4 regions of the Pseudoalteromonas shioyasakiensis genome follow, and region 3 is predicted to be linked to each of the others. Evidence: predicted binding sites of a transcription regulator. Region 3 holds the regulator's gene; each other region holds the start of a gene.

Region 1 (8,097 bases), 1.5 Mb from region 3:
AACTCTAATGTAAAGGTGTCGCCAGTAGCAGGGGAGCCTTCAATATTGAAGTCAAAACCGTAACTATCATAAGGCGCCCCTGCTTGAGCAAGAATATTCTCAGTAGGTGGTGTAATGGTAAAGGTCGATGTACCGTTACCATCTGTAATTTGATACTCGTTAGCATTCGCCGTTTTCACTAACGTGATATCGCCATTCGCCAAACTCGGTGGAGGACCCACGGTAATACCCGTTGAGTTATCAATATCAGACACTGTGCCAGCAGAAATACTTGCATCACTGGTATTATTGATATCGTTCGCAGTTCGAATAGGCGATGCTAACGCTAGGTCTTCAGGGCGCTCAGTTGCAAGCTCTAGACTCGTTGCAGCCTGAGAGTTCAACTTCACCATAAATTGGTCATCAACACTTGGTGGGTTACTCATATCGAGAGTTATTTCTAAGCCAAACAGATCTAAGCCACTATTTGTAGGGTTATCTTTTAAATTGACCTTACCAGTCACTGGATCAACGGCTGCTGTAGTAAAAATATCATTACCGCTGGCATCTTTAATCGTCTCGCCTTTATAATCAACGGGGTAAATTTCAACTTCATTCGTATTACTGTATTTCACAATAAAATCACTTGCTGGCAATTCGCTGCCTTTACCTGGTTCAACCGTTGCCGTCATTGTTGATGTACCCGTATTAGCTTGATAACCGAACGCATCAACCGTTGGAATAGCAAAAATATCACCACCAATTTCACCATTAGCGTCCATACCTAAACGGTTTTGCTGATTAAAGGCGTCGGCTAATGATAAGCCCATTTGACCAAGCTGGTTTTGCGCAGGCACTAAAATATCGTCACGAAATGCCAGTAAGCCACCAATTTTGCCTTTCAATTTACTCACATCAACTTCAAGCGGCACGGCTTTGCCACCGTTTACATCAAGTTTTAATTCTTTAAAGTTCGGATCAGGATCGCCACTGAATGAAAACAGGTTAAATGTGCCACTTTGCATAACAAGAGCTTGACCAGAGCCTAAGTACACTTGTTTTTCGCCGTTATTACCATCGAGTGTTTCAATATCAATCAGCTCTGATAAGTCACGAATTGCTTTATCACGTTCATTATATAAACCACTTGATACTGACTCACGATCAGTACCATGAACCGAAGCAATCTTGGTATTTAAATCACTGATATTTTGGATCAGGTTATTAGCTTCATCTGAAAAGATTTCTAGCTGCTCATTTACCACTGCTTTTTGGTCAACCACAATGCTCGACAACCTGTCCATTTGATCAATCAAATTTTGCGCATCCGTCATGACCAGTGAACGAGCGACTGTTGATGACGGTTGATTTAAGCTTTCTTGAACATTATTAAAAAACGAGTTTACGCTCGTTGATAAGCTGTTTGACTCTTCTGAAAACAAGCTATCTACACGGCTTGCTTCAGTTACAAACTGATCAAAGAATGCTTTATTTGAGGTATCTCTATTTAATTGCTTTTGCGCAAATTCATTCAATAAGCGATAAGTCTCACCACGACCGACTTGGTTGTCGATCATGGTTGTGAACTCGGTACGCTCACGCACATAGCCCTCGGTATTAACGTTGGCGATGTTTTTACTGGTGGTTTGTAAAAGCTCAGAGTTAGCTCTTACACCGGCATTTGCTATGTCATATAAGCTAAATGACATGAGGGTCTACTCCTTAACGTACCAATGAAGCAGCGACGCTTTGAAGCTCAACGCGCTTCAATACCTGCTTAATTTTATCGGCATAATTTGGATCAGTTGCATAGCCTGCTTTTTGTAACGAATCTAAAAAGGCTGCAGGCTCTGCGGTATTATTAAGTGCTTCTTGATAACGTGGGTTTTCATTTAAAAAATCCACAAAGTCGTTCACACTATCTTTAATCGATTGATAAGAGCGAAAACTTGCTTGCTTTTTAACTGGCACACCTTGTTCAAATTCAAGCGTGACTTTGCTTGCTTTATCACCTTGCCAGCTCCTATCCGATTTAATATTGAATAAGTTGTTACTACTTGTGCCATCAGCTTTACTGATGATGTGTTTACCCCAGCCCGTTTCAAGTGCTGCTTGAGCAACCATCACAGCTGGATTTAAGCCAATTTTCTCAGCCGCATTTTTAGCGTGCTCCCAAACAGAGCGAATGAAAGACTCAGCATCTTCAAAGCGGTTTTCTGTTTGCTCGTTCGCTGATGTATCCTCGACAGCTTGTGGTTTAGCCTGAGCCTCAGTAGTGCTATCAAGGACACCGCTTGCGCGTTTATCACTAGCAAAATCAGCCGTCGTTCTTAGTACAGAACCTGGTGTAAACTCTTTACCGTCTGGCGAGAGCTGCTGAACAATCAAGTCAGCTAGACCCAACGAGCCATTTGATGAAAGCTCAACCGACATTTGTTGGTCATGCATCTCTTCAAAAAATTTAACGCCGCTTGAATTAAATGGGCTGTCTTTATCTTCAAACGCTTCATTTGCTTTACGCATACTTTTAAGCAGCATCTGAGTGAAGATAGATTCAAATTGTGCCGCCGCTTTTTTCAGCGCCTCTTTTGACGCATCGCTAGAGGCATCACTTTTTAAGGCATTTTGACGTAATGAGTCTAAGTTGCCTAAATCAAAAAAGTTTTGCTTGTCGAGATGATTAGTATCCATCAGCTTTTTGACACAATAGTTAATAATGAAAATTAGAATGCAAAAATTGCGCCAACAAAAAACTTTATAGATTGGCTAATAACTGATACAGGAATGGAGTAACTTCAGAGCCAAGATTTTGGCTGATGTTTATATGCTGAACGATTAAGGTATAGAAACAAAAAACGCGCTCGAAAGCGCGTTTTAATTTAAATGATAACCAGTTGCCCGTTTATCGCGCCCGCTTCTTTTAAAGCTTCTAGGATTGCCATTAAATCACCCGGTGCAGCCCCAACTTCATTGATTGCACGCACGAGATCATCAAGATTAACACCCGGGTTAAATACAAAAGCACGTGAATCATCTTCGTTCACATCAATAATACTTTGATTGGTAACGGTAGTTTCACCATCACTTAAAGCATTTGGCTGTGACACATTTTGCTGCTCAGCAATGGTGACCGTTAAACCACCATGAGTAATAGCCGCAGGCTGTAGCTTCACATTTTTGCCAATTACTATTGTGCCTGTGCGCGAGTTAACAATAATTTTTGCTGCTGTGTCTGCTGGCTTAAACTCTAAGTTTTCAAGTGTCGACAAATAAGCAACACGTTGAGATGCATCACGCGGTGCTAACACGCGTACTGACGCTGCATCGATTGCCTGAGCGCTATCAGGACCCACTAAATCATTAATCGTTTGCTCTAAGCGTTTAGCCGTTGTGAAGTCTGGGCGATTTAAATTAAAAGTAATGTAGTCACCTTGCATAAACGGGCTCTTAATAGCACGCTCTACAATGGCACCGTTTGGAATACGGCCCACTGTTGGTGTGTTAATAATTACACGGCTACCATCTGCTCCTTCCGCACCTAGGCCACCAACGACTAAGCTGCCTTGTGCAATCGCATAGGTATTGCCATCAACCCCTTTTAGGAAGGTTTGTAATAAGGTACCGCCACGTAAACTACCCGCACTACCGATAGACGACACCGTGATATCAATGGTTTGACCGGGTTTTCTGAATGCTGGTAATTCTGCATGTACAGCCACAGCTGCAACATTTTTAATCTTAGGTTTTAAGCTATCAGGTAAAGTGATACCAAAGCCATTCAACATGGCTTTAAAGCTTTGTTGAGTAAATCGGCTTTGTTCACCTGTGCCGGGCAAACCGACAACCAAACCATAACCCACTAATTGGTTTGAGCGAACACCCTCAACCATAGATACATCTTTGACTCGCTCAGCCTGTGCAGAAAACTGCAGGCTAATTAAGCAAAGAGCGATGATGTATTTAAACCCAGTCATGACTTTATTCCTCTAAAATGGGAAAAGCGAACTACTAAAGAAACGAGACAGCCAACCTGCACTTTGCGTTTCTTGAATTTGCCCTTTACCTGAGTATTGAATTCGCGCATTAGCAATACGGTTTGATGTGACCGTGTTATCTGCTTGCACATCTTCAGGACGAACTAAGCCTTCTAAGCGAATAAACTCTTCACCTGTGTTCAAAGTAAGCCATTTTTCACCGCGAATAACCAAGTTTCCATTAGGTAAAACACGCATCACATTGACAGAAATATCGCCAAATAAGCTATTCGATTGGTTAGACTTTGAATCACCTTTAAACGATGCTCCTGAACCAATACCAAACTGAATGCTATCACCGCCAATGTTAACTGGATTGCCACCAAGCCCAATAACAGGATCTAAACTAGCGTCCGTTTCTTTGTCGGTTTCGGTTTTTGCCGCTTTGGTGGCTTGCGTTGATTCTTGCAATTTAACAGTGATGATATCGCCAGCGCGCAATGCCTTTTTATCTGAGTACAAGTCATCTGCTGAATAACTATCAAACAACGAACCCGTTGGAACCATTGGCTCTGTTGTTGGCTCCGGATACATAGGCGCATAGTAAGGGTCATCCTGAACCACATGATGATTTTGCGTTGTCATACAACCACCCAGCATTAATGCTGCCGATGTGACTAAGATAATATTACGCATGCTGCCTCCTAGCCATTAAAGCTGTTGATTGATGTAACTAAGCATTTCATCAACCGCTGAAATCACTTTTGAATTCATTTCATAAATTCGTTGTGTTTCAATCAAGTTAACGAGTTCTTCTGTTACATTCACATTAGACGTTTCTAGTGAACCTTGAACCACAGTACCTAAACCATCGATACCTGGGTTCCCTTGCACAGGTGCGCCACTCACAGCGGTTTCGGTGTACAAGTTTTGCCCCATAGGCTCAAGACCTGATGGATTAATAAAGTCACTAATTGTTAGCTGACCAATTACCACGTTCTCTGCTTGACCTGAAATACGTACCGACACTTCACCGTCTTGCGAAACAGTAATTGATTGTGCATCGTCTGGTACGTTCATTTCTGGCTGTAATGGAAAACCCGCGCCCGAGGTCACAATGCGGCCATCTTCGTCAGTGGTGAATTGACCATTACGTGAATAGGCAATGTTGCCATCTGGCAATTGCACTTCAAAAAAACCAGGACCTGAGATCATCCAGTCCAATGAATTTTCTGTGGTAAGCATGTTACCTTGTGAAAAGTTCTTTTGGTTAGCTACCACTTTGGCACCTGCACCAAGCATTAAACCCGATGGCATTTCAGTGTCTTGAGATGAACGACCACCTGGTTGATTGATGTTTTGATATAGTAAATCTTCAAATACGGCGCGGCTTTTTTTGTAACCGACCGTGCTGGCATTCGCGAGATTATTTGAGATCACCGAAATATCGGTTTGCTGGGCGTCAAGCCCGGTTTTACTGATCCATAATGCAGGATTCATAACTCTACCCTCTCAGTCATCTTAAACAATGCGTAACAGCTGATCTTGACGCTCGTCGAGCTCTTCGGCTGTTTTCATTAATTTAACTTGTAATTCAAATTGGCGTTGATTGCTGATCATGTCGACCATTTCATGTACTGGGTTTACGTTCGACATTTCAAGCGTACCCGACAGTACTTTTACGTTTGGTGAAATATCACAAAAACCACAAAGGTCATTGACCAACATGTCTTCTTTTGGTCGAAATAAACCGTCATTACCTTTTTCAAGCTGAGTGTTATCAGCCTCAATCACTTTTAAGCGATCAACCACTTCCAAAAAGTTTGCTGGCGCTCCTTGTGGGCGAACCTGAATAGCACCGTCTTCACTAAACTCAACTTTCTCGATAGGTAATGGCAAAATGATTGGACCACCTTCGCCAATTACTTGACGGCCGTGGCTAGTGATCAACGCACCATCTGGAGTAATGTTTAATGTGCCAGTTTTGGTGTACGCCTCATTGCCTGATGCATCTTGTACACTCAACCAACCACGGTCACTCATCGCGATATCAAGCTCGCGGCCAGTTTCAACAAAACCACCCGATTCCATATTAGATCCAGGGCGTTCTTGCATTGCAAACACCCTAGATGGCAGACCTTCACCGAAGGCTTGCATAGAGCGAGCTTGTGCAAAATCAGCTTTAAAGCCAGTGGTGTTAGCATTAGCAAGGTTGTTGGCCTTGAGTTCAAGACCTCGCAAACTTTGCTTAGCACCCGACATGGCAATGTAGACCATTTTGTCCATAACATTGACTCACTAAAAATACGATAACTAAGAAATGCAATAAAAGTGCCAAAGTAAAATTGACGCTAAAATAGAAGAGAAAAATGAATAATTAGAATGAAAAAAGGCTGCCAATAGAGGGAGCAGCCTTCGTGTCGGATTAAGCTTAGAGCCGTTAAAATTAACGGATCTGTAGGATGTTTTGCTGTAGTGTTGAGTTAACCTCAAGCGCACGTGAATTTGCTTGGAAGTTACGCTGCGCACTAATCAAGTCAACAAGTTCGTTAGTTAGGTTTACGTTTGATTGTTCAAGCGCAGATGAGTTAATTGAACCCAATGTACCTGAACCTGGTTCGCCAGCAATAGGCTCACCTGACGTTAAACTCTTCTTCCAAGAAGTATCACCCACTTGTTGTAAACCCTGTGAATTCGAAAAGCGTACCATGGCAACTTGACCTAAGAATGAAGTGTCACCATTACTGTACGAAGCAACAATTTTACCGTCAGAACCGATATCGATACCTGATAGACGACCTACAGTCGCACCATCTTGTTCAAGTGCTTTTACTTCAAAGTTACTAGCATATTGAGTAGGTACTTTGTTCGCTGTTGCCGCTTCATCACGCCAGTTCATCGTTACATCATCAGGGAAACTAGCACCATTAGATAGTAAGTCAGATAAACCTGTCGCAGCGCCTGCGCCATTTGGTAAAGTTAATGGGTTAAATGATGCATCAGTATTAGCAACACCATCCGTGTTAAGTGGTAAACCACTTGAATCAAATTGGAATGTAGTTAGTGGTGTATAAGGCGTTGTTGTTTGCTCTACACCACTTGCATCAAATGGTTTTTCATCAAGTGTTGCATACACTTCCCATTCATTTTCATTACCTGTTGTCGCTGAGTCTGTTTTCACAAAAAAGAATTGTAAAATATGTGGTTCACCTAATGAATCATACACAGTTGTTGATGTTGAACTGTTATATGTAGCACTTGCTTCAGGGTCAAACGGTGTCACTGTTGGCGCAGAGGCACGTGAATCTAGGTTAAATGATGAATAAACATTCGTGGTTGCACGCGGTGAACCTGACGCATCAGGAATTTGTAACGCCGAAGATGTACTTAAGCTAACAGAAGTGGTATCACCGGTTGCTTCATCAACAGGGAAACCTTGTAAGTAGTTACCGCTTGCATCAACAATGAAGTTATCCTGGTTTAATTTAAACGCACCTGCACGAGTATATGTGAAGTCTTGCGCACCTAGGTCATTCGCCATTGCGAAATAACCTTCACCAGTGATCGCTAAGTCGAGCGAGTTATTTGTGAAAGATAACGAGCCTTGGTGGAATTGCTGTGCCACCATTGTCGTTCTTACACCGTCACCATTTTTTGTTTTACCAGAACTAAATACTGATGATGCGTATACATCAGCGAACTCTGCACGAGACTCTTTAAAGCCCGTAGTATTAACGTTAGCAATGTTATTTGCGGTAACGTCTAAATCTTTTTGCGCGGCTGCTAAACCTGTTAATGCAATATTGAAGCTCATAACTCACCTCTAACCTATCTCTTAGCCTAAGCTAACCCAAACCTTTTTTACTTATGCGATTTCAGCTATATCAGTTAGCCTAACCGCACCCTCTTTTGTATTTACGATAATGCCGCTTGCGCCATTAATATTGACACTTTCAATATTCTTAAAGGTCGCCATTGGCATACTGCTGTAGTCTCCATTTACAAAGCCTTCAGCACTGATGTCATACTCACCTTCAGGGAGTACATTGCCATCGTTATCTTTGCCATCCCACTCAAAACGAAGTGCACCCGCTGATTGCGAACCAAGTTCCATGGTGCGTACTAACTGACCCGATGAATCCGT
Region 2 (8,097 bases), 1.6 Mb from region 3:
CGCATTAATTTGCGAAAGCAGTGAGTTTTCTTCATCTTCTACAAGAGCAAGTTCATCGCTTTGCTCTTTAGTTACAGCTTCATTACGAATATCTGGACTTGTTTTAGATTGCTGCTCTGTAGACGTGGTAGCAGTTGCAACTTTAGCATCAGCAGTTGTGTTTTCATCACCTAATTTGGCATCTGATTTAGGCTCTTCAGAAATACTGATAGCTTTAGTTTCATCAACAAAATGAGTATCTGCATCACTTTTTGTTTGAGGGGTGGTATTTGCTTGCGCGTTTGCCGCTTCACTTGCTTCTGTAAGTGAAGTTAAAAAACTTAAGCCCGATGTTTTGTCGCTAGACTCTGAGTCTTTGCCTGAAAAACCAGTACCTTGCTCAGTTTTAACCTGCAAATTGATATCACTGATCGCCATAATTCACCTAAAACTAAAGAGGCAATTTGCCGCCGCAAGTGCCAAAATTAATGCTACTGGTTAGGTAAATGCAATTAACATGCCTAAAAAAGATAGTATTTTAGAGATGTGCGTTTTTAAGTTGACGTTGATAAAACTGATTTGAAGCGAACTCATCCAGCATTTTTTGCTCCGCTTTAGCCACTTGCATTGCTTGTTTTTCAGCTTGCTTTTCGATTAATTTCGCCACTGCTTTTGCTTTCACTTGCTGTTTTAACCACAATGCTTTGCGCTGCGTAACAACCTGTTTTGCAGTATTCACTGTGCTGGCTTGCTGGCGTATCGCTTCTTCAATTTTTGCGATAAAGGCATGATATTGACTAAACCCAGCACTAGACAAACCAGAGCGACCTTTCAAATGCAATTGCTGAGAATACTCCATGCGAAAGTTATTCAGCCCTTGCAGTTTTTGTTGATTACTTTGTAAGTGCTGCTGGGCTTTTAAATAATCCATGCGTAAAGATTCTTCTTTATCGCTCTCAAGCTTTAGCAATAAATCAAGTTTACTTTGAGCCATTAACCTTGTCCTAATAACTGCGCAAGACCTTGTAGACCATCATCATAACTGATCACATCTTTCATGCCTTGCTGAAGGAATTGATTCACACGTGGCATCATATTAATTGCTTGGTCAAGCATAGGGTCGGTGCCTTTTTGGTACGCACCTAGTGTGATCATATCTTTGTTCTGTTGGTACATTGAATACACTTGTTTTAGCACACGAGCTTGTTGCATATGCGCTTCAGATACAACTTGTGGCATAACACGAGAAATCGATTTTTCGATATCAATAGCCGGATAATGACCACTGTCAGCTAAATCTCGAGATAAAACAATGTGGCCATCTAATATAGCGCGAGCAGAGTCAGCAATTGGATCTTGCATATCATCCCCTTCACTAAGCACAGTGAAAAACGCGGTGATTGAACCTTGCCCTTCACCACCATTACCGGCACGTTCCACCAGCGCAGGCAGTTTAGCAAATACTGAAGGCGGATACCCCTTAGTCGCAGGAGGCTCGCCAACTGCTAAGGCAATTTCACGTTGCGCCATGGCATAACGGGTAACGGAGTCAAGTAATAACAATACGTTAAGACCTTGATCGCGAAAGTATTCCGCAATGGTCACTGCACTTTCACAGCCTTTTAAACGCATTAATGGTGAAGCATCCGCAGGAGCTGCAACCACCACTGAGCGCTTACGCCCTTCAACACCTAAAATTTCTTCAATGAACTCTTTTACCTCACGACCACGTTCACCCACAAGACCTACCACAATTACATCTGCTTCAGAGCCGCGAGTCATCATACCCAGTAATACTGATTTACCGACACCAGAGCCTGCAAACAGACCCATACGCTGTCCTTGACCTACGGTAATAACGGAGTTGATGGCTCTTACACCTACATCCATCGGTTGACTAATTGGTCGTCTTGCAAGAGGGTTAATTGAGTTTTGCGCAAACTTTAAGTGATGCTCAGCATTAATGGCACCTAAGCCATCAAGTGGCCGACCTAGGCCATCCACTACGCGGCCAAGTAAACTCATGCCAACAGGCAACCCTGTTTCGTTTAGTTTTGGGATAACTCGTGCACCAGGCAATACGCCAGAGATATGATCATTTGGCATTAAGTAAAGTGTTTGGTCATTGAAACCAACGACTTCAGCATCAACAAAGCCGTTAATGGTTTCAATTTTACATTGACTGCCAACAGGTGCTCTAAGCCCTTTTGCTTCTAGCGTTAAACCAACGACACGCGTCAAAATACCGGCAACAGCTGGTTTTGGGGCCTTGATATTTTTTTCATAGCGCTGTAAGCGTTCGCTAAGTGTCATTGATTGAGCACTCATAATAAGCCTAAAAAGTGTTAGATACCACTGCTATGCAAAAAGTTTTCCAACGTTTCTTTGACGCGGGTTTTTATTGTCATGTCGAGGGATGATTGCGGGGTTTTAATTTCGCAGCCACCCCGTTCTAAAGTCGGTTCTGCAACTAACTGCCAATGGTTATCTGCGATAGTTTGTTCGCCATAACTTTCGGTAATTAAAGTAATATCATCAGGATGTAAGTGAATACGTACTTTCGCTTGCTCTTCACCTAACGCATCAATAGCTTGCTTCAAAGCATGTAAAATGACTTCTGGTGAGGTTTTAATTTCTTGGTAAACTAAAACTTCAGTTAACATCACAGCTAACTGCACTAACTGCTTTTCGGCACTTTCATCGACTTTAGATAATGGTTGAGAAAGGCTATCAAGTAAGCTTCTTAAGTTGGTCAGCTGCTCTTCTAAAATTGGCTTTATTTCTTCTTGGCCTTGCTCCTTACCAAGCTCAACACCTTCTTTAAAGCCAGCTTCTTTTCCCTCATGTGCGCCTTTTTCAAAACCATCTATATAGCCTTGCTCATGGCCTTGCTTTAGCCCTTCTTCATAGGCGTCTTGACGGATTTTTTCAAGCTCAGCCATGGTCAATGACGGAATTTCAGGCTCTTCTGGCTGCTGTTCGGCCTGCTGCTTTTGCTGCTCTTTACGATATAAGTCAGCTAAAGGCGTGCCATACGCCGTTGAGCGTCCGGCGAGTTTTGTTGTATCTTGCGTCACTTCAGGAATTGGCCAGTTTTCCAATAATTCATCGGCTGCTTCACTGGCATGCACTGGGCGTCCTGTATGAAATGAAGACGTACTCATGGCTTACAGGAACTCCTCACCACCACCGCCACCAAGCATAATTTCGCCTGAGTCAGCTAAACGACGTGCCGTAGAAAGAATTTCTTTCTGTGCCGCTTCTACTTCACTAATACGAACAGGGCCCATTGCCTCAAGATCATCAGCGAGTAATTCAGCAGCACGTTTAGACATGTTACTTAAAATCTTCTCTTTTAATGCTTCGTCAGTACCTTTAATTGCTTTCATTAATACATCTTGCTGTACTTCACGAAGGATCGCTTGAATACCACGGTCTTCAACATCCATTAAGTTCTCAAAGACAAACATAAGGTCTTGGATTTGCTGTGACATCTCTTCATCGTGTTCACGGATTGAATCCATTAACTGACCTTCAACATTGGTATCTAGGTAGTTCATGATATCAGCAGCCGCTTTCAAGCCCCCCATTTTCGCAGCTTGCGCACCAGCTTGACCTGCGAACTGTTTCTCCATGATTTCATTCAACTCTTGCAATGCTGCTGGTTGAACTTCTTCAAGGTTAGCAATACGCATGGTTAAATCTAAGCGCACTTTTTCTGGGAATTGCGACAAGATTTCCGCTGATTGCTCTGGCTCTAAATAGGATAAAACAATGGTTTGAATTTGCGGGTGCTCGTTGCGAATGATATTCGCCACTTGCTTTGAATCCATCCACTTCAATGAATCAAGACCTTTCGCTCCTGAGCCCATAACAATTTGGTCAATAAGGCTGGCTGCCTTGTCTTCACCAAGCGCTGCTGTAAGGGCTTTTTTGATAAAGTCTTCAGACTGGAAGCCAATGGTACTGAAGCTTTGAATTTGCTCAATAAACAAATTATGAACTGCGCTAATTTTCGCTTGCGATAAATCATCTAGCGCAGCCATTGCCATACCCACTTTTTGCACTTGCTTTGGCTCTAAGTGCTTAAGGATTTGCGCAGCATCTTCTTCTGATAAGCTCAGCAATAAGATTGCCGCCTTATCCACACCGTCTAATTTATCAACATCAAACGCCGGTGGTAGTTGTTTTTGTTCTTGATCAGTCATCTTCTGTTAACCACGCTTTCACTACTTGAGAAGACAGTTCTGGTTCATTTGCAACCAATGCACGAACTGCTTTGAGTAAATCTTCATCGCCATGTAAGTCTGGCAGCTGTAGTGTACCATCACTTGAGAATCCTACAGCAGCAGAGTCAAAGTCTTTATTTAGCATATCTAGCGTGCTATCACCAATATCTACACCGGCACTTAATGCATCTTCATCGTATTCTTCTAGTGTATCGTCTGGGTAAATTAGACGTTTCAGCATAGGTCTTACTACAAAGACAATCAGTACGATGATAACCAGTGCACCTAATGCTAAGCGTAGCATCTTCATGAACCAATCTTGCTCCCAAAGTGGAACTTCAATCGCTTCACCAGCATCTTCACGAACAAATGGCACTGTGACAACCTCAAGTGCATCACCACGCTGCATATCAAAACCAACACCGCCTTGTAATAAACGACGAATATTTGACAATGCTTCTACAGAGCGAGGAACCATGGTTGTTTCACCATTTTCACCCACCTGCGGTACATAATCAACGGCAACTGAAACACTGATACGACGAATAACACCGGTTTGCTGACGCTTATGCGAAATTGTTGTATCAAGCTCATAGTTACGTGTTGCTTCTTTATGCGAACGACTTGGGTTCGTTGCTGAGCCTGCTCCACCTTGGCCTGCAATTTCTGGAATATTAGAGTTAACTGGCGGCTGATTCGTTAGCGCACCAGGAATGCCCACTGCAAGACCACCGATGTTGTTTTCTTCGAACGTGGTTTCACTGCGCACTGCTGGTAAGTCTGGGTTATAACGTTTTTGTGTTTCTTCGACTGCACTAAAATCCATGTTTAAATCGACTTGCGCGGTATAGTTACCTAAGCCTACAACTGGAATAAGGATGCTATCGATTTTATTTAAGTACTCTTCTTCACGCTTACGTTCAATCTCATACTCTTTACGAGAGCGAGCAGCAAGTGAGTTTTGTGAACCTGAATTAAGTAAGCGACCATTTTGATCGGTAACAGTAACACGCTCTGGCGATAAACCTTGGACTGCTGAGGCAACAATATCAACTACTGAGTCAACTTCTTCACCGTCAAGTGTACGACCGCGTTTTAAGGTAAGCACTACCGTCGCTGAAGGTTGTTTTTCACGACGAGCAAATACGTTTTCTTTTGGAATAGCTAAAAGTACTTTGGCGCGAGTAACATTTTTTAGCTCTTCGATGGTACGTGCAAGCTGTTGCTCACGACCATGTTTTAAACGTTCACGTTCAAGGCGTTGGCTAACACCAAACCCCATGTCTTGCATGATGATGTCAGTACCTGAGCTTGGCGCTTGCTCCAGGCCTTCACGAGCCATCAATAATTTAATGTTTTGGTATTCACCTTCTTCAACAGAGATGACGTTACCATCAAGTTCGTAATCAATCTTTTGAGCGTCTAAAAAGTCCAGCGTTTGAATAAGCTCTTCCGTTGGCATTTTGCCAAGCGGACGCATATCTGGTTGACGAGCCCAAATAATAATAAAAATTGCGATAGCCAAACAGATTGCCAAAGCGATCACTAAAGTAACCTGGCGTAAAACATCTACACCGTTTAAGGCACTTAGGTAGCCTGACTTTTGCTCTTGTTGATCATCAGTATCGGTTGAGTCGATACCGCCGCCTGCTAAGGCTAGATCAGTTGATTGATTAGATTGCGCCACAATAATTCTCCACTACCTAGTTACACAGGCATGTTCATGATTTCTTTATAAGCTTCAACAAGTTTATTTCGAACTTGCACCGTAGCTTCAAAAGCGACTGATGATTTTTGCGAAGCAATCATTACGTCAGCTAAAGAAACACTGCGATCGCCCATTTCCACTGCTGTTACTTTTTGCTTAGCGTCTTTTTGTAAGCCATTCACTGTATCAAGTGCATTGGTAAGTAAATCACCAAACTGTGCCGACGATGTTGGCTGAGTTTGTGTTGGTAAATTATTAATTGAGTTACTACGGCCTACTTCTGAAGCCATAGCTTGCATTTCTTGAAATAATGCGCTGTTTTGAACTTTCATAATACTCTCTGACAATGCAGTTTACTTATGCACTGATAAAGCACAAACCGTGCCACAAAATAAAACAAGCAAATTCAATAGCTTGAACCATTAATTTTGCATGTCAGAGTTTTGACAGCAAACAAGCTCACAAAAATGTGAGCTTGCTTGAGTAACTTTTTGGAAGGAGTTTATGCAGGTAAGGCGATACCCAAGTCTCGCATTTGCGCCAGTTTATAACGTAACGTGCGAGGACTAATACCTAAGGTTTCTGCAACCTCTTTACGCTTACCATTACAGCGAGCTAAGGTTTCTAAAATAATACGATGCTCTTTGTCTTTCAGCTCGTCTTTGTAATTACCTTGCTCACTCACTTGTGGCACGGTATCTAAATTAACTTCAACAGGCTGTTCTTGATATACCGGAGCGTTGTGTGGTGGCGTAGCGACTGGCTTGATATCCACCGTAAGCAACTCTTCAATAAAGACATCATCTTGATGAATACTATTACCATCACATAATATCAATGCCCGTTGCATAACGTTATCAAGCTCTCGTACGTTACCTGGCCAAGCATGCGATAGCAGCTTTTGTTTCGCACCCTCACTTAGTTGAGCTATAGGCTCTTTACTTTTCAGGCAATGACGCTCTATTAAATGCTCAGCCAATACAATAATGTCGCCAGGACGCTCGGCTAATGGTTTCCACAATAGCGGGAATACATTTAAGCGATAATATAAATCTTCTCTAAATAGATTTTCGCTCACCGCTTCTTTCAAATCTCGGTTACTTGTAGCTAGAACGCGAACATCAAGCTCTATGGTTTTACGACCGCCTAAGCGCTCTACTTCGCGCTCTTGAAGTACACGCAGTAATTTAGCTTGTAAGCCTAAATCCATCTCAGTAATTTCATCAAGTAAGATGGTACCACCTTGAGCTTGCTCAAATTTACCCGGGCAAGCTTGAATAGCGCCGGTAAACGCCCCTTTTTCGTAACCGAATAAGGTTGCTTCAAGCATGTTTTCAGGAATAGCAGCACAGTTAATAGCCACAAAGGGAGCATCGCTACGATTTGATTTATCGTGGATAAAACGAGCCAACACTTCTTTACCCGAGCCACTTGGGCCGAGTACCATGACACTGGCATCTGAGCGGGCAACTTTGCTCGCGAGCTCTAATAGCTTAATGCTTGATGGATCGGCAACGATTGGACCATCGGTTTCTTTTTCTTTTTCAGGCAAATAACGGCTAACCATATTAAGGAGCACTTCTGGAGCAAACGGTTTTGCCATGTAATCAATCGCGCCTAAACGCATTGCTTCTACAGCATCATCGATAGTGGCATAGGCCGTCATCATTAATACCGGCAGCTCAGGATAATTAAGTTTAATGCTACGTAGTAGGTCAAGGCCGCTCATAGCGCCCATTTGCACATCACTAACAACCAATGAATAGCTATTTTGCTTAAGCAAGATCATCGCTTGTTCGGCGCTATCTGCAGCAACGCAATCAATACCCGACATTTCAAGGGTATCAATCAGTGCTTCTCGTAAGCCTGCGTCGTCTTCAACGACTAAAATAGAGTTAGTATTCATTTTGCCTCCGCTGACATTGGTTCTGCACTAATTGGCAAGATCAAACTAAAACATGCTCCCCCATGAGCATTATTAGCCACTTCAACCCGTCCTTGGTGCGCATTGGCGACTGAACTTACAACAGCAAGTCCAAGCCCCGTGCCTTGGCTTTTGGTAGTGTAAAAAGGTTCGAATAATTTGTTGGCATGACGTAAATCAACACCCGGGCCATTATCACTGACACTGATGCGAACACAGTTTTCGCTAGTTTCGTCACGTTCGGCACTCAGGGTTAC
Region 3 (8,097 bases):
ATCAGCATTGATGATAACGATATTACCCTTTTGCCAATGCACAATCGTGCCCGCTTAGGTATCGGCTATCTGCCACAAGAATCGTCAATTTTTCGAAAGTTAACGGTGTACCAAAACTTGATGGCTATTTTAGAAACTCGCAAAGATCTAAACAAAGCAGGTCGCGAAGAAACACTAAATAGCTTACTCGATGAATTTAGCATCCAACACATTCGCGATAGCCAAGGTATGGCGCTGTCAGGTGGTGAACGCCGCCGTGTTGAAATTGCTCGCGCATTAGCCGCAAATCCTAAATTTATCCTTTTAGATGAGCCTTTTGCTGGTGTTGATCCAATTTCAGTGTTAGATATAAAGAAAATAATTGAGCACCTAAAAAATCGTGGTATTGGTGTACTAATTACTGACCATAATGTTCGAGAAACCCTTGATGTTTGTGAAAAAGCCTACATTGTTTCTCATGGGGAGCTAATTGCATCAGGCACACCTGAGCACGTATTAGCAGACCAAACTGTACGCGATGTATATCTAGGCGAGCAATTCAGGCTGTAACCATTACGCCAGCGACTAGAGCATCTGCTAGACTTATAACAATGACAATAAATCGATAATGACTTAACTGTGTTTGCACAGTTATCGATAACTTAAAAAGGATTGTTAGGGATACATGAGGCAATCATTACAGCTGCGCATGGGCCAGCAACTTACAATGACTCCACAACTGCAACAAGCTATTCGTTTGTTGCAGCTCAGTACATTGGATCTCCAGCAAGAAATTCAAGAAGCGCTTGATAGTAATCCTCTACTTGAAGTGGAAGAAGCGGATTACAACGAAGAAAGCACCGGCAAGAATGAGCAAAAAGCTGAATCTGACGATGTGCAAGTCAGCGCGTCTGCCGAAGAAGCTCCTAGCGAATACGAGCAAGAAAGTAGTGATGCTCTCAATAAAGACACCGTAAGCGATGACTTAGCTATGGATGTTACCTGGGATGAGTACATGAGTGCCGCCCCTTCAACATCGTCAGGGCCAATGCCTGAAGATGAATCAATCTATCAGGGTGCATCAACCGAAACCCTTCACGAATACCTAATGTGGCAATTACAGCTCACGCCATTTAGCCCTACTGATGAAGCGATTGCTGTGGCAATTGTAGAAGCTATCGATGAATCAGGTATTTTAACGGTAAGCTGTGAAGATATCGTCGAAAGCTTTAATCAAAATAGCGATGAAGAAGAAATCGAACTTGATGAAGTCGAAGCGGTCTTAAAAAGAATTCAGTTATTTGATCCTGTTGGTATTGGCGCACGCAGTTTACAAGAATGTCTGTGCATTCAGTTACGTCAATTCGATGCTAATACGCCATATTTAGCTGAAACTAAAATGGTTTTATCTGAGCATATCGAATTATTAGCGAGTCGCGACTATCGAACTTTGATGAAAAAGACTAAGCTTAAAGAAAACGAGCTTAAAGAAGTGATGACGCTCATCCACAGCTTAAATCCTAAGCCTGCGGATAGCATAGTGCGCGAAGAGTCTGAGTACGTCATACCTGATGTATCAGTAAAAAAAGTAAAAGGTCGCTGGGTAGTCGAGTTAAACCCAGACTGTATGCCAAAGATTAGAGTGAACAGCCAATATGCGGCGATGTCTCGCTCTGTTAAATCAAGTAGCGACAGCCAATTTATTCGCTCTCACTTACAAGAAGCTAAGTGGTTTATTAAAAGCTTAGAAAGCCGTAACGATACGCTATTAAAAGTGACCAACTGTATCGTTCAACAACAACAAGCTTTCTTTGAGCATGGCCCTGAGGCAATGAAGCCGATGGTGCTAAATGATGTTGCTGAAATGGTCGAAATGCATGAATCGACGATTTCACGGGTAACAACGCAAAAATATATGCATACCCCACGGGGTATTTTTGAGTTGAAATATTTCTTCTCAAGCCATGTCAGCACCGAAAATGGTGGTGAGTGTTCTTCTACAGCAATACGCGCTTTAATCAAGAAGTTAGTCGCTGCAGAAAACTCAGCTAAACCATTGAGTGATAGCAAAATTGCAGATATATTGGCTGAGCAAGGAATTAAAGTAGCTAGACGTACAATTGCAAAATATCGTGAGTCTCTAGCAATACCTCCGTCTAATCAGCGTAAGAGTCTGATTTAGACGTTTTACATAGAAGGAAAAATGCTTATGCAACTAAATTTAACTGGTCGTCATGTAGAAATCACAGATTCATTAAGAGACTATGTAAACACCAAGTTTGCGAAACTAGAAAGGCATTTTGACCATATTAATAATGTTCATGTCATTCTAGATGTAGAAAAATTAAGCCAAAAAGCAGAAGCAACTTTACATGTAAACGGAGGCGAGTTATTCGCTTCTACAGAACATCAAGATATGTACGCAGCCATTGACTCACTGATCGATAAACTCGATCGCCAAGTCATTAAACACAAAGAGAAATTAGCTCGACATTAAATTATGAAACTAAGTTCACTTACTAACCAGGACTGCAGCAAAGCTGCGGTCCTTTTTAATAGCAAAAAAAGAATTCTTGAATATATCAGCGAACTGGCTCACCAGCAGCTTCCTCATTTATCGCAACAAGATATCCTAGATGCTTTACTCAACCGAGAAAAACTAGGTAGCACCGGCATTGGCCGAGGTATTGCTATTCCACATGGCCGAATGAGTGGCGCAGATGAACCTCATGCTTTTGTGATAGTGAGTGAATCCCCTATTAATTTTGATGCAATTGATAATCGCCCGGTTGATATTTTTGTAGCACTCATCGTACCAGATGGTGACTGTCAGCTTCACCTAAAGACCTTATCAACAATTGCTGATAGACTTAAAGATAAAGAGTTTTGTAAACAGCTGCGTAGTGCAACTACCGATCAGCAACTGTTTCAGGTCATATCAGCAGAGGCATAAATGGAATTAATAATTATCAGCGGTCGCTCAGGCTCAGGTAAATCGGTCGCTTTACGAGTACTGGAAGACTTAGGGTATTATTGCGTTGATAATATTCCAGTTAATCTACTTCCTTCGCTCGTACGAAGTGTGTCTGATAACTACGATAAAATAGCGGTCAGCATCGACGTACGTAACTTACCGAAAGAGCAGCAAGAATTTAATGATATTCTTGAGTACCTGCCAGGTTTCGCAAACCCAACGCTATTCTATTTAGACAGTGATGACCAAACTCTGATCAAGCGCTTTTCAGAAACACGCCGCTTGCATCCACTATCCATTGACTCTTTGCCGCTTGATCTGGCCATTAAACAAGAAAAAATACTGCTTGATGTGCTGATCACTCGCGCTGACTTTATGATTGATACCACTGATCTAAGTGTTCATCAGTTAGCAGAATCAATTCGCGAAAAGATTTTAGGTAAAAAAGATAAAAAGCTGATTATTACTTTTATGTCGTTTGGCTTTAAGCATGGTATTCCAAAAGAAGCTGACTACGTTTTTGATGCACGCTTTTTACCTAACCCACACTGGGAACCTGATTTAAAGCCACTAACTGGCCTTGATCAACCAGTCAAAGATTACCTAGCTAGCCACAGCATAGTGCAAAAATTTACGTGGCAAATACAAACATTTGTGCAAACTTGGTTACCGCACTTAGAGCGTAATAACCGCAGTTACCTGACTATTGCTATTGGTTGTACCGGTGGCCAACATCGCTCTGTTTACTTAGCGCAAACAATTGGTGAGAGCTTTTCTAAAACTCATGCTAATGTAAAAATTCGCCATCGCGAACAGGACATTTAATTAGGCACCAACAATGCACGCTGAAGATACCTTTTTAATTCAAAATAAACTTGGCTTACATGCTCGCGCTGCTACTGTTTTAGCGCAATTAGCACTGCAGTTTGATGCCAAAATTACGCTTTATCAAGATGATAAAGAAGCTGAAGGCGATAGCGTGTTAGCATTAATGCTACTTGAAAGTAGTCAAGGTAAAGAAGTTCGCGTTGTATGCGAAGGCCCTGACGCCGATGCTGCATTAACGGCAATCGGCGAATTAATAGCACAACGCTTCCACGAGCAAGAATAGCATTTGCTAAGACTTCAAGGTTTACGGTAAACTTAATTCGGATATTTAAAATTCCCTTTAAATATCCTACTTTTATATCGCTCGCTTTTCTAAATTACATAACTCTTAATAAATTTATCGCAGTGCGACGATATCTCTGCAAATACACTTCAAAGCAACTATGCTGTATTTGCTTAGCCTATTTAAACTTTTTTCAGTTGTAAGGACGCCAATGCCAGAAGCCTTTGAACAAGATTACCCACTACAACAACTCAAACAAGTGACCAAGTCACTCAATAGTGGTCAATTTGTTCAAGTGCGCGGTATGTTAGCCAAAACGGCACCTTGTGATACAGCCCTTTTACTTGAATCTTCTCCCCATAAAATTCGTCGTATGCTTTGGCAGCTGGTTGATCCAGATGTCCGTGGTGATGTTCTAGAAGAACTCTCTGAAGATGTACGTCTTGGCATTATTGCCCAGATGGAGCCTGAGCACATTGCTGCTGCCACTGAAGATATGGACGACGATGACTTAGGTGAGGTTTTACGTAGTCTTCCTGATACCGTATATCAAGACGTAGTCAGTGCCATGGACTCGCAAGATAGAGAAAGAGCAACTCAAGCACTTTCTTATCAAGAGCGCTCAGCCGGTGCCTTGATGAACAGCGATACAGTCACCATTCGTCCTGATGTTACCCTTGATGTGGTGCTACGCTATTTACGCTTACGAGGGGAGCTACCAGAAGGTACCGATGACTTATACGTAGTTGATAAGCATAACTGCTTTTTAGGCGCGCTCTCGTTAACTACATTGCTGACCAGTCCTTCGGATAAAATTGTCCGTGATTTAATGGATGAAGACTGTGAGTCAATCCTAATCTCTATGGATGAAAGTGATGTGGCGCAGCTGTTTGAACGTCACAACTGGATTTCAGCTCCTGTTGTTGATGATAACGCTCACTTGCTTGGTCGTATTACCATCGATGATATCGTTGACGTAATCCGTGAAGATGCAGAGCACAGCATGCTAAGCCTCGCGGGTCTTGACGACGAAGAAGACACCTTTGCGCCAGTACTGAAAAGTTCGCAGCGTCGCTCTATTTGGCTTGGGGTTAACTTATTAACCGCATTGCTAGCAGCAATTGTGGCAAGCTTTTTCGAAAACACCTTAGCAATCTTGCCTATTTTGGCGGTGCTCAATGGTATCGTCCCTTCAATGGGGGGGGTTGCGGGTAGCCAAACCTTAACTCTTGTTATTCGTGGTATAGCGGTTGGTCATATCAACCAAACCAACCAACGCTTCTTGTTACTCAAGGAGCTGGCGATTGGCGCACTGAATGGCATTATTTGGTCGATATTAATTGCTGGTGTGGTTGCCCTATGGCAGTGGGACTTTAAGCTCGGAGCAGTGCTGGCCTTTGCAATGTTCATGAACCTAGTTGCCGCTGGTATTGCGGGTGCGAGTATTCCGCTAATTCTTAAGAAAATGAAAATAGACCCAGCCCTCGCCGGCAGTGTAGTACTGACAACCGTGACCGATATTGTTGGTATCTTTGCCTTTTTAGGCACCGCGACTTGGTTATTGATCTAATACCAATTCGCAATAATACTTAATCATTTTGAGGGATTAAACCTGTCGCTACCTGCGTTAAAAATTTCTGATTTAGAACAACTAAATAACGAAATTTTTGTCCTGTTATCAACGAGGTTTTATTGCTTCAAAATAGACCACTCAATTAAGCGAATTGATATAAATAAACGGCCCTTTAAGGGCCGTATTTATATTTACATATTTACTTTGCGCGCTGCTTATTTTTACCGACTCTAGGTTTGGTATTCGCCTTTTTAAACTGGCTAAAACCGGTATGACGAGTCAGTGCCGCACGGCCTTTACCGCCCTTTCCTTTAGCTGCTTTCTCATTGCGGCCTTCTTCTGGTACCAAGCAGTTCGGTCCTTTACCGATTAGATTCGCTTTGCCCATTTTTCTTAGTGCTTCACGGATCATCGGCCAACCAGCAGGATCGTGGTAACGTAAAATCGCTTTGTGTAAGCGGCGCTGGCGTGCGCCTTTTGGAACAGGCACTTGCTCAGTATTGTTCTTAATATTGCGCAGCGAATTCATCTCAGTGTGATAAATCGTCGTTGCATTGGCCATCGGCGATGGATAAAAGTTTTGCACTTGATCAAGCTTAAAGTCATTAGACTTTAACCACAACGCCATGTTCACCATGTCTTCGTCTTTCGTCCCTGGGTGAGCAGAAATAAAATACGGGATCAAATACTGCTTTTTACCCGCTTCTTTTGAGTATTTATCAAATAACTCTTTAAACTTATCGTAAGCACCCATGCCCGGCTTCATCATCTTAGACAATGGACCATCTTCAGTATGCTCAGGCGCAATTTTTAAGTACCCGCCTACGTGATGGGTAACCAACTCTTTAACGTAGCGAGGGTCTTCTACAGCTAAGTCATAACGAACGCCAGACGCAATCAAGATTTTCTTCACACCTTTTACATCACGGGCTTTTTTATAAAGCTCAATGGTTGGGGTGTGATCCGTGTCCATGTGCTTACAGATATCTGGATAAACACATGATAAACGGCGGCACGTACTCTCTGCTTTTTTACTCTTACAGCGCAACTTGTACATATTCGCTGTCGGTCCGCCTAAGTCAGAAATAACCCCAGTGAAGCCCGGTACTCTGTCACGAATTTGCTCAATTTCATCAATAATTGATTGCTCAGAACGGCTTTGAATAATACGCCCTTCGTGCTCTGTAATCGAACAGAAAGAACAACCACCAAAGCAACCACGCATGATGTTCACCGAGGTTTTAATCATTTCATAGGCTGGGATTTTTTCATCGCCGTAGCTTGGGTGCGGAATACGCTGATAGGGCAAACCAAATACGCCATCCATTTCTTCTGTTTCAAGTGGGAATGCTGGCGGGTTAACCCAAATAGAACGGTCGCCATGGCGTTGAAATAACGCACGTGCGCAACCTGGGTTTGTTTCTTGGTGCAAAATACGCGAGGCATGGGCATAAAGCGGTTTATTTACGCTTACTTGCTCATACGCTGGCAGCTTAACGTAGGTCTTTTCCCATGGCTTAGGACGTGCTGGCTGAACAGTGATTGGCTTAGCCGCCTCGGCACTTAAATCAATACCCGCTTTTTTAAATTCAGATTTACTACAACCCACATCATCTGCGCCATACGGGTTTGGAATTGGATCAATCTTACCGATTTTATCAATTGCAGTTGAGTCACTACCACGCCAACCCGGTAATGGTTCTTTACGAATAACTGCAGTACCACGAATATCTTGAATTGTCTCAACCGACTCACCAGCGGCAATACGGTGGGCAACTTCAACAAGTGGGCGCTCAGCGTTTCCGTAAATTAAAATGTCAGCTTTGGCATCAAACAACACACTTCGGCGTACTTTTTCTTGCCAATAATCATAATGAGCAATACGGCGTAAACTCGCCTCAATACCACCAATGATCAGCGGCACATCTTTATAAGCTTCGCGACAGCGTTGGCTGTATACAACTACCGCACGGTCAGGACGTTTACCGCCTATGTTACCCGGCGTGTAAGCATCATCATGACGCATACGCTTTTCAGCTGTATAACGGTTGATCATCGAGTCCATGTTACCTGCTGTAACACCGAAGAATAAGTTAGGCTTACCTAACGCCATAAAGGCATCTTTTGAGTTCCAATCAGGCTGCGCAATTATACCCACACGAAAACCCTGTGACTCAAGCATACGCCCAATCACAGCCATACCGAAACTTGGATGATCTACATACGCGTCACCACTGACAATGATCACGTCACAGCTATCCCAGCCTAACGCGTCCATTTCTGCACGAGTGGTTGGTAAAAATGGCGCCGTGCCATAGCATTCAGCCCAATACTTAGGGTAAGAAAACAGGCCTCGCTCGGCTTTTAATGCGCTCATAAAGTGTACTCTGCTAACAAAAGGGGCGAATTATACCCCAGTCTTATGGATTATTATAGAAAACAAAACGCCCTCCACATGGG
Region 4 (8,097 bases), 170 kb from region 3:
ACCGTAAATAACAATACTTGGTAGGGCTGCAAACAGTAGCGCTTTATTGAAAGTGAAATTAGTCCAGCTCTTTAAACCGATAGCAGCGATCAAAATGCTCCAAATAGAAAAGATATTTAGACTTTCCAATAAGGTGTAGAGTGGATGGCCAATTTCTAAACCAATTAAAAGTTGGTTAATTGAAGAGTAGCTCATTAGTGTTTGTGAAATTTGGTTAGTGCTTGCTGTAAGCACTAAGACTAAAATGCCTAAATAATAAATAACCAAAGGCATCATGGTCCACACGCCAAAGCCATACCACGCGCCATAGCCATAGTTAGCTTCTGGATCTTGCTTAGATACAAATAGGTAGTAGCCTGCCATTAGGGCATTGATAATAGCTAAACCAATAATGCTACCAAACATAGCAAACCAAACTTGCATATCTATGGTTTGCTCCATGCTTTGGCGAATCATTTTTTGCTCAGCAATAGTGGCATCAACTGCAGCTGCGACTTGTTGATCGATTAAAAATTGCGGGTCAGCTTTATTGTAAAAAGCAAACATGCTGGCAGCGAGAATGCCGGCAAGTAAAATAAAGGCAACAAAAGACCAACCTTTTGCTTCTTTTAAACCATTAAAGGCTTTGCTTGGGCTGATAAAAATATCAACCAAAGCCGTCATGACATTTGAAGATTTCATTTTTTATTCCTTGTTTTATAACATTTGTTTTAGGTACTAAAATATCCTGTTTAGTAACAAATTAGCAATTTGTTTTGTAACTGTATGTTAACAGCTGTGATTAGTAAATCTGTGATATGGTTAAAAGATTAATTTGAGTCGAATATAGTAGGAATAGTAGGTCGTTATGGTGAATAGCAAAGGTCGTTGTATTGATGAGTTGGTATTGGGGTTCTGGCGATTGTTAGATTGGCAGGTAACGCCCCAGCAATGCTTAAGTTTTTTAGAAAATGCAATTGAAATGGGTGTGTCACATACCGATCACGCTGACATTTACGGTGAATACGGTTGTGAAGCCGAATTTGGTAAAGCACTTAAACTAAAACCAAGTATTCGTAATGAAATCAAAATAATCACTAAATGTGGTATTAAGCCTGCGTTTGCAAGCCTAGGATTGCAAGGCAAAGCAAACCATTATGATTCAAGTGCCGCGCATATAATTGCCTCAGCACAGCAGTCACTTAAAAACTTTAACACCGATCGTTTAGATGTATTACTTATCCATCGCCCTGATTACTTGATGAACGCCGATGAAATGGCAGAAGCATTTAATACTCTAAAAGCAAATGGTGATGTGATTGACTTTGGTGTATCTAATTTTACCCCATCGCAACTTAGCTTGTTGCAGTCGCGTTTAGACTTTGAGCTTGTGACCAATCAAATTGAGTTTTCACCTTACGAAATGAAAGCGCTTGATGATGGCAGCTTAGACCAATGCCAATTGCTCGATATCAAACCTATGCTTTGGTCACCATTAGCTGGGGGTCTTATATTCTCAAGTGATGATGAAAAAGCGGTGCGTTTACGTGCAGTGTTGGAGCAGGTTGGTGCTGAAATTGGCGCCACAGCCATTGATCAAGTTGTTTATGCTTGGCTGTTAATGCACCCAAGTGCACCGTCTGTGGTACTTGGTACGGGTAATATTGAGCGTGTTAAATCAGCTGTTGAAGCTAAGCAGCTTACTATGAACCGTGAACAATGGTATCGCATTTGGCAAGGCTCAACCGGTCATAGTGTGCCTTAACGAATAGCCCAAAACGAGAAAAGGGCCTTAACGGCCCTTCGTGTTGCAGCAAGTAACACATTCTTTATAAAGTGAAATCAACCGCGTAAGCGACGTACACTTTTACATCTGAGCCATCAATGTCGTTGTCTGAAAGACCGAAAGTAAAGCCGTCTTTCGACACTGAAACACCGTAGTCGATGATGTCATCATCACCAATGAAATCCCCTGAGTAATGACCTAAGTGAAGGGCCATTTCTGCACCGGTACTGCCAACCGGGAAACTGTAGTCAGCATTTAAATAAAGTGAATCACCAAAATCTGTACCGTCACCGCTTGCTGCTGATGTTGCTAGGACTGCTGCACCAAAGGTGAAGCTACCCATGCTAATGCTACCGTAGATTTCTGAAAAGTCTGCATCTGTGTAAGACGCTGCATCTGGGTATGCATAATAAATGTAGCCAACATCGTAGCTAAAGGTTTCATTGATTTCACCGCCAAAACCAGCATAAAGGTCTAGCTCGTAAGTCATGTCGTCAGCCCAGCTAGCATTCGATACCCAAGTACCCGCATAAAAGCCAGATTCACTTGCGTAATCGATACCACCTTGGATTGCAGCATCACCGCCGGTTTGTTCTTGACCACGCCACAAGTAGTTAGAAGTGGCTGCTGCATTAGCTGTTACTTCTGCATAACTATATGTTGAGCTTAAAGTTAATAGCGCAATGGCGCTTGCTGCGACCGTTTTTTTTAGTTTTAGCATGTTTCTGTATCCTGTTGTTATGTTGATTTTGTCCCATTTTCAGATTGCAGTCTGGATATTATTTGAGGACATTTTTATGTGTTGTCTGGATACGACATTGCACTGGTTGTGCCAAGTTAATTTCGAACGGGATATTTTATGCTTAAAGGCTTTTAAAACAGGCTTTTAAACTTGTTTAATTATAAAAAGGGTGGTTATTTGAATTGTTAATGCGCACATGTGTGGTGCAAAAAATAACCCGGTTGCACAATTGCGAAGCAACCGGGTTTTGCTTATTTGAGAGTAACTTAGCCGAAAATTGCACGCATTAGCGTAATGGTTTCTTCAACACTGCGGCCTTTTTCAACTTCACTGATGATTGAGTCGCGCTTAGCTTTGATATGTTCAGGGATATCATCGCTTGCTAGTGCACGGTCTACCAGTATCTCAGCTGACTCTTTACCACGGCGTACGGTCTTTTTACCTGCTGAGCTTGAAGTGCTCTTAGGTTTGTTTAACAACTTAATATAGTTTGAGTTATCAGCGGTACTTTTATCAGCATAATAAAAGAAGCTAGGTAATAGGGCTTTGATTTCGACTAGAGATTGCTCAAGCTCATTTGCTGCACTGGCCATTTTGAACCAAGGCATACTATGAATCGCTTCAACAACATCTTGCCAGTAGCGCTCAAAATCGCGGTTATTTAGCTTTGTGATGCCAAGGGCTGCACAAAGTGCATCAAGTTTACTATTTACGATTGGTGTAAACACGTCAGGTCGGCGCATCGCAAGCAAGCGAGTAGCGGGAGCAAGTGTTGGCTTTTCATCGCTGCCATTAAATGCCATGAAGTAAGCAACCATAAAATGCTGATAATGTTCTTGCGTTACTTCACCCTCAAGTGGAATGTGTACAAGCGCCTCATCGAACGCACCAGGTAAATCACTCAACATTTGGTGGAAACCTTTCGCGTTCTTAGTAGAAGCAAACCATTCAACGTCGAAGTTATAGCTGCTTGGATCAAGCGAGGCACTGTGTTTACCTGAAAACGCTAAACGGTCTTCTGGGATCATCTCTTTTAGTGATTGCGATTTAATTGCCGCAATGTAATTAGCTAAGCGTAGTTGCTCATCAAGGGCTACAAGCTCTTTATGCTGCTCAATAAAGCCTGCGATAACAGGCCATGGCGCAACCCTTAATGTTTTTAACTGCAAAAAGCTAATGGCAGAAATTAATAAGTCATGAAGTTTTTTAAGTGTCGGTAATTGCTTATCTTCTAATAGATCGTAGTTAATGCGATCACGGCTTGCACTTAATAGCTCATAGCACCATCCTAAAAAGTCTTCAGGGTGGTTTTCTACTTTAACTGCCATAAGGTTTAAGCTGATATCAGAGGCTTGCTTGAGGATATTTTGATAAATTTGACTTTCTTGCTCGCCAAGCGCCATTTTTGACGGTGAAATAAGCAGTTTCTTCATGCTTAATCGATACTCCAGTTTTGACTAAATTGGGTTGTTTAATTTTAGTACACAGGGTGCAAAAACAACAGGGTCGTGCATCATACCGAAGTAATGAAATGATGCAATCTTACTGATAATTTATAAGTAAGATTGCGACTGAGCTGGTTTATTAATCATTGTCATCGAGTGTAAATAATTGCTCAACACTGAGTTCAAAGTGAGCAGCGATTTTTAACGCGATAACCACCGAGGGTATAAAGCGGCCTGTTTCAACTGTGCTAATGGTTTTACGTGATACTGCAATGGCATCAGCAAGTTCTTGCTGCGATAACCCCTTTTCTTTGCGGAATTTAGCGATATTATTTTGCACATTATTTCCTAATCACGGTTTTGCCATAGTAGTGATGCGCCATATATACAGAGCATGATACCTAGGTAGAATAATGCCATAGCTGCATGCGAAACTTCGCTGGGTATTGCATTGTTTATATAAGAAACACCAAGAAGACAAAGTACAATTGCAAAACTAGTATGTTTATGTGCACTAGTGTCTATGGTGTTTAGAAATTCATCTTTATAAGCGTATTGAAAATACATTTTTAACGGAAACCCACTCTTAATGAGGTAAATAATCACTAAAACCACATAAAATAAAACACTCATTACAACAAATAGACTCTCCTCTACATCATGCTTAGATAGTGAGTTAATACTTAGAAGTAAAAAAACCATGCCTGTGCTTAAACTAAGCCATATATTCTGACTCATAAATTTTTCTTCAGTTTTAATATCTAGTTGTTTCATAAAGTCCATCCTCTGGAAGTGTTTAGCTTATATTCTTGTAACCTCTAGGTATCAATGTAACCTTAGGGTATCATTTGGTCAAGAACTTTTTGTAACCTATAGGTATCAAAATGTTTCAGCGCTGATTCATATTCTTGTACCTAAGCTTGTTTACAAACCTTTTTATGTGTTGGGCAATGCAATTGCGCCTAACTCCCGCTATGATAAGAACATTGTTTGCCCATTTTTAAGGATGATTATGAAAACCTTACTGAAAATCGTTGGTGTCATTTTCGTATTACTGATTGCATTGGTAGTCGCTGCACCATTCCTAATACCTACAGACGCGATATTTAATAAAGTATCGGAGCAAGTAGAACAAACCACAGGTCGTAGTCTGACTATTAATGGCGATAAAAAGCTGTCGGTATTTCCATCATTAAAACTTGAATTGAATGATGTGCACTTTGCCAATATGCAAACAGGCTCGCAAAAAGATATGGCAAGCATGCAGCAACTTGCTATCCGTATCCCGTGGATGTCGTTATTTGGCGGTGAGTTTAAGCTTGATAAATTTGTGATTAACGAACCAACGATTTTGTTAGAAACCGATAAAAATGGTAAAGCAAACTGGCAACTATTTGATGCGGTTGCTGAGCAACCAAAGACAGAGCAGCAAAAGAGTTCTGGCGCTGTTAACTTACCAGATAACTTTGACATCGAACTTGGTGAAGTGGCAATCTACGGTGGTACTTTCACTTATCTAGATGGTAAAACCGGGGCAAAGCAACAGATAAGCGATTTAGAATTAGCCATCTTATTACCTTCTCTTCGCAAGACTTTAGAATTAAAAGGCGGTATTACCTATATGGGTGAGCGCTTTGATTTAGATGTCACGCTAGATACACCTGTTAAAGCGATTGAAGGCGAAACCTTTAATGTAAGCGCTGAGGTTGATTCACGCTTAGTCGATTTGAATTTTAAAGGTGCAATTGCAGAAATGGGTAATGACGTGCAAGGGCTTCTTTCTGTCAGTGGTGACTCTGTTAAAAACATTGCGAGCTGGCAAGGTGTTGAGCTTAATGCAAAAGAAAATGCGTTTAATGCCTTTAATATAAAAGGTTCGATGCACCTAAAAGGACAGCAGTTTAAGCTTACTGAGCTACTTGCCACCCTAGATGAGCTGCAAATTAAAGGTAAAAGCGATATTAAGCTTGGTGACCGTTTAGCTGTGAATGCCGATATTGATTTAGGCATGCTTGATTTAAACCCTTACCTACCAGAGGGCGTAGCTAAAGAAGAACAAGCAGAGCCTGCAGCAGATGCGCCAGTACAACCAATTGTTTGGGATGATACTGCAATTGATATGAGTGGCTTAAATGCACTTGATGCAAATGTAGTCGTGCGTTCAAGTGGATTAAAAGCCAATGATATTACCCTTGGTGAAAACCAGTTAACGGTGAACCTAAAAAATGCCGTGGCTAAAATCAGTCTAGACAAGTTTGTTGCTTATGAGGGCAATGGTAAAGGTGTGATAACCGTTAACGCCAAGCAAACACCTTATAAAATTAGTACTAACTTTTCTTTAGATACAATTGATGCGCAGCCATTACTGACTGATGCGGCTGGTTTCGATAAGTTAATGGGTAAAGGCTCTCTAAATTGGGATCTAACGACCACAGGTCAAAGCCAAAAGAGCTTTATAAATGCTTTAAATGGTAAGTTAGGCTTTGAGTTTGCTGATGGTGCGGTAAAAGGGGCCAACATTGCAGAGATGGTTCGTAAAGCAAAAGAGCTTATCAAAGGTAACTTAAGCGCAGTATCAGAAGGTTTAGATACTGGTTTTGATAACTCACAGCAAACAGACTTCTCAGCATTGCAGGGCAGTTTTGTATTCACTAACGGTGTTGGTGAAAATAAAGACCTATCACTACTTAGCCCGCTTATTCGCATTACAGGCTCAGGTAAAGTTGATTTACCTATGACGAATGTAGACTATCGCTTAGTAACAGGCGTTGTTGATTCAATCGAAGGGCAAGGCACGACCGATGACAGTACCGGCTTTAAAATTCCACTGCGTATTAAAGGCCCATTCCATGATGTTGGTTATAGCTTAGATGTCAGTGATGCGGCTAAAGAAGAAGTCAAAGAAAAAGCTAAAGATAAAATCAAAGACAAATTAAAAGGTCTATTTGGTAATTAATAAAAATTTAATTAAAGTCAAAAACAGGGCGCATTTGCGCCCTGTTTGTTTTATAATCAATAACAAACCAGCAAGCTGCTGTAATTCCTCAATGCAGGCATTGCGATTAATTCCAAATTAATTAAAAAATAACCTACCACTTCCTTGCCATTGCTGCTACAATTGCCCGCCCTTAAGAGACAACTTGCTTGTTTTTTGAGTGGAATTTAACCGAAATGTCTTGATTTTAAACAAAATTAAGGCGTGTTGTAATTTCTACACCGGAGGTCATTAACATGATCCAAATGCAAACTCAGCTGGACGTTGCTGATAACAGCGGCGCTCGCAAAGTGCAGTGTATTAAAGTCCTTGGCGGTTCGCACCGTCGCTATGCAGCGGTTGGCGATATCATCAAAGTTTCTGTAAAAGAAGCTATTCCTCGCGGTAAAGTGAAGAAAGGTGATGTTAAAAACGCGGTAGTTGTGCGTACTAAAAAAGGCGTTCGTCGTCCGGACGGTTCTTTGATCCGTTTCGATAGCAATGCGGCTGTTATCTTAAACGATAACTTACAGCCAATTGGTACTCGTATCTTCGGCCCTGTGACTCGTGAACTTCGTACTGAAAAGTTCATGAAAATCGTTTCACTAGCACCAGAAGTACTATAAGGAGTCTATCATGGCAGCAAAAATCCGTCGTGATGACGAAGTAATCGTACTAGCAGGCAAAGACAAAGGTAAGCGCGGTAAAGTGCTTTCAGTTGTTGCTGAATCTGGTCGAGTATTTGTCGAAGGCATCAACTTAATCAAGAAGCACCAAAAGCCTGTTCCTCAGTTGAACCAAGCTGGCGGTATTGTTGAGAAAGAAGCGTCTATCGACGTATCAAACGTTGCGATCTACAACTCGGAAACGGGTAAAGCAGATCGTGTAGGTTTCAAGATTGAAGATGGTAAGAAATTACGTATCTTTAAATCTACTGGTAAAACTATCTAATAGTTGGAGTAGAATGATGGCGAAACTGCATGAAGTATATAAAGACAAAGTAGTTGCTGAACTTCAAGAGAAGTTTGGTTTCAGCTCTGTCATGCAAGTCCCTCAGATCGAAAAGATCACATTAAACATGGGTGTGGGCGAAGCTCTAGCTGACAAGAAGATCCTAGATAACGCTGTTGCGGATCTAGAAGCAATCTCTGGTCAGAAACCTCTAATCACT

What was found. The regulator sigma-54, encoded in region 3, starts transcription at its own class of promoters, with help from an activator protein. The targets are predictions, from matches to a motif close to GTTGGCACGNNNNTNGNNT.
Region 1: a site for sigma-54 is predicted at 6,274-6,292, ahead of KQP93_RS12910 (flagellar basal body rod protein FlgF). Genes of this name have one in related genera too.
Region 2: a site for sigma-54 is predicted at 6,287-6,305, ahead of fliE (flagellar hook-basal body complex protein FliE). Genes of this name have one in related genera too.
Region 4: a site for sigma-54 is predicted at 2,584-2,602, ahead of KQP93_RS01495 (TorF family putative porin). Genes of this name have one in related genera too.

What each region holds. Positions count from the first base shown of each region.
Region 1 is NZ_CP077770.1:2,773,059-2,781,155, forward strand. It holds gene flgK (flagellar hook-associated protein FlgK) at 1-1,688, opposite strand, end outside; gene flgJ (flagellar assembly peptidoglycan hydrolase FlgJ) at 1,702-2,670, opposite strand; gene KQP93_RS12895 (flagellar basal body P-ring protein FlgI) at 2,859-3,953, opposite strand; gene flgH (flagellar basal body L-ring protein FlgH) at 3,966-4,649, opposite strand; gene flgG (flagellar basal-body rod protein FlgG) at 4,665-5,453, opposite strand; gene KQP93_RS12910 (flagellar basal body rod protein FlgF) at 5,475-6,239, opposite strand; gene flgE (flagellar hook protein FlgE) at 6,400-7,767, opposite strand; gene KQP93_RS12920 (flagellar hook assembly protein FlgD) at 7,819-8,097, opposite strand, start outside.
Region 2 is NZ_CP077770.1:2,731,248-2,739,344, forward strand. It holds gene KQP93_RS12695 (flagellar hook-length control protein FliK) at 1-417, opposite strand, end outside; gene fliJ (flagellar export protein FliJ) at 518-973, opposite strand; gene fliI (flagellar protein export ATPase FliI) at 973-2,307, opposite strand; gene fliH (flagellar assembly protein FliH) at 2,325-3,143, opposite strand; gene fliG (flagellar motor switch protein FliG) at 3,147-4,187, opposite strand; gene fliF (flagellar basal-body MS-ring/collar protein FliF) at 4,180-5,895, opposite strand; gene fliE (flagellar hook-basal body complex protein FliE) at 5,916-6,248, opposite strand; gene KQP93_RS12730 (sigma-54-dependent transcriptional regulator) at 6,419-7,822, opposite strand; gene KQP93_RS12735 (sensor histidine kinase) at 7,819-8,097, opposite strand, start outside.
Region 3 is NZ_CP077770.1:477,648-485,744, reverse strand. It holds gene lptB (LPS export ABC transporter ATP-binding protein) at 1-549, shown strand, start outside; gene KQP93_RS02320 (RNA polymerase factor sigma-54) at 665-2,161, shown strand; gene hpf (ribosome hibernation promoting factor) at 2,189-2,476, shown strand; gene ptsN (PTS IIA-like nitrogen regulatory protein PtsN) at 2,480-2,932, shown strand; gene rapZ (RNase adapter RapZ) at 2,933-3,778, shown strand; gene KQP93_RS02300 (HPr family phosphocarrier protein) at 3,792-4,064, shown strand; gene mgtE (magnesium transporter) at 4,276-5,634, shown strand; gene KQP93_RS02290 (YgiQ family radical SAM protein) at 5,837-8,014, opposite strand.
Region 4 is NZ_CP077770.1:310,063-318,159, forward strand. It holds gene KQP93_RS01485 (YIP1 family protein) at 1-681, opposite strand, end outside; gene KQP93_RS01490 (aldo/keto reductase) at 848-1,744, shown strand; gene KQP93_RS01495 (TorF family putative porin) at 1,809-2,486, opposite strand; gene KQP93_RS01500 (hypothetical protein) at 2,774-3,940, opposite strand; gene KQP93_RS01505 (helix-turn-helix transcriptional regulator) at 4,092-4,292, opposite strand; gene KQP93_RS01510 (hypothetical protein) at 4,301-4,726, opposite strand; gene KQP93_RS01515 (AsmA family protein) at 4,965-6,908, shown strand; gene rplN (50S ribosomal protein L14) at 7,184-7,552, shown strand; gene rplX (50S ribosomal protein L24) at 7,563-7,877, shown strand; gene rplE (50S ribosomal protein L5) at 7,894-8,097, shown strand, end outside.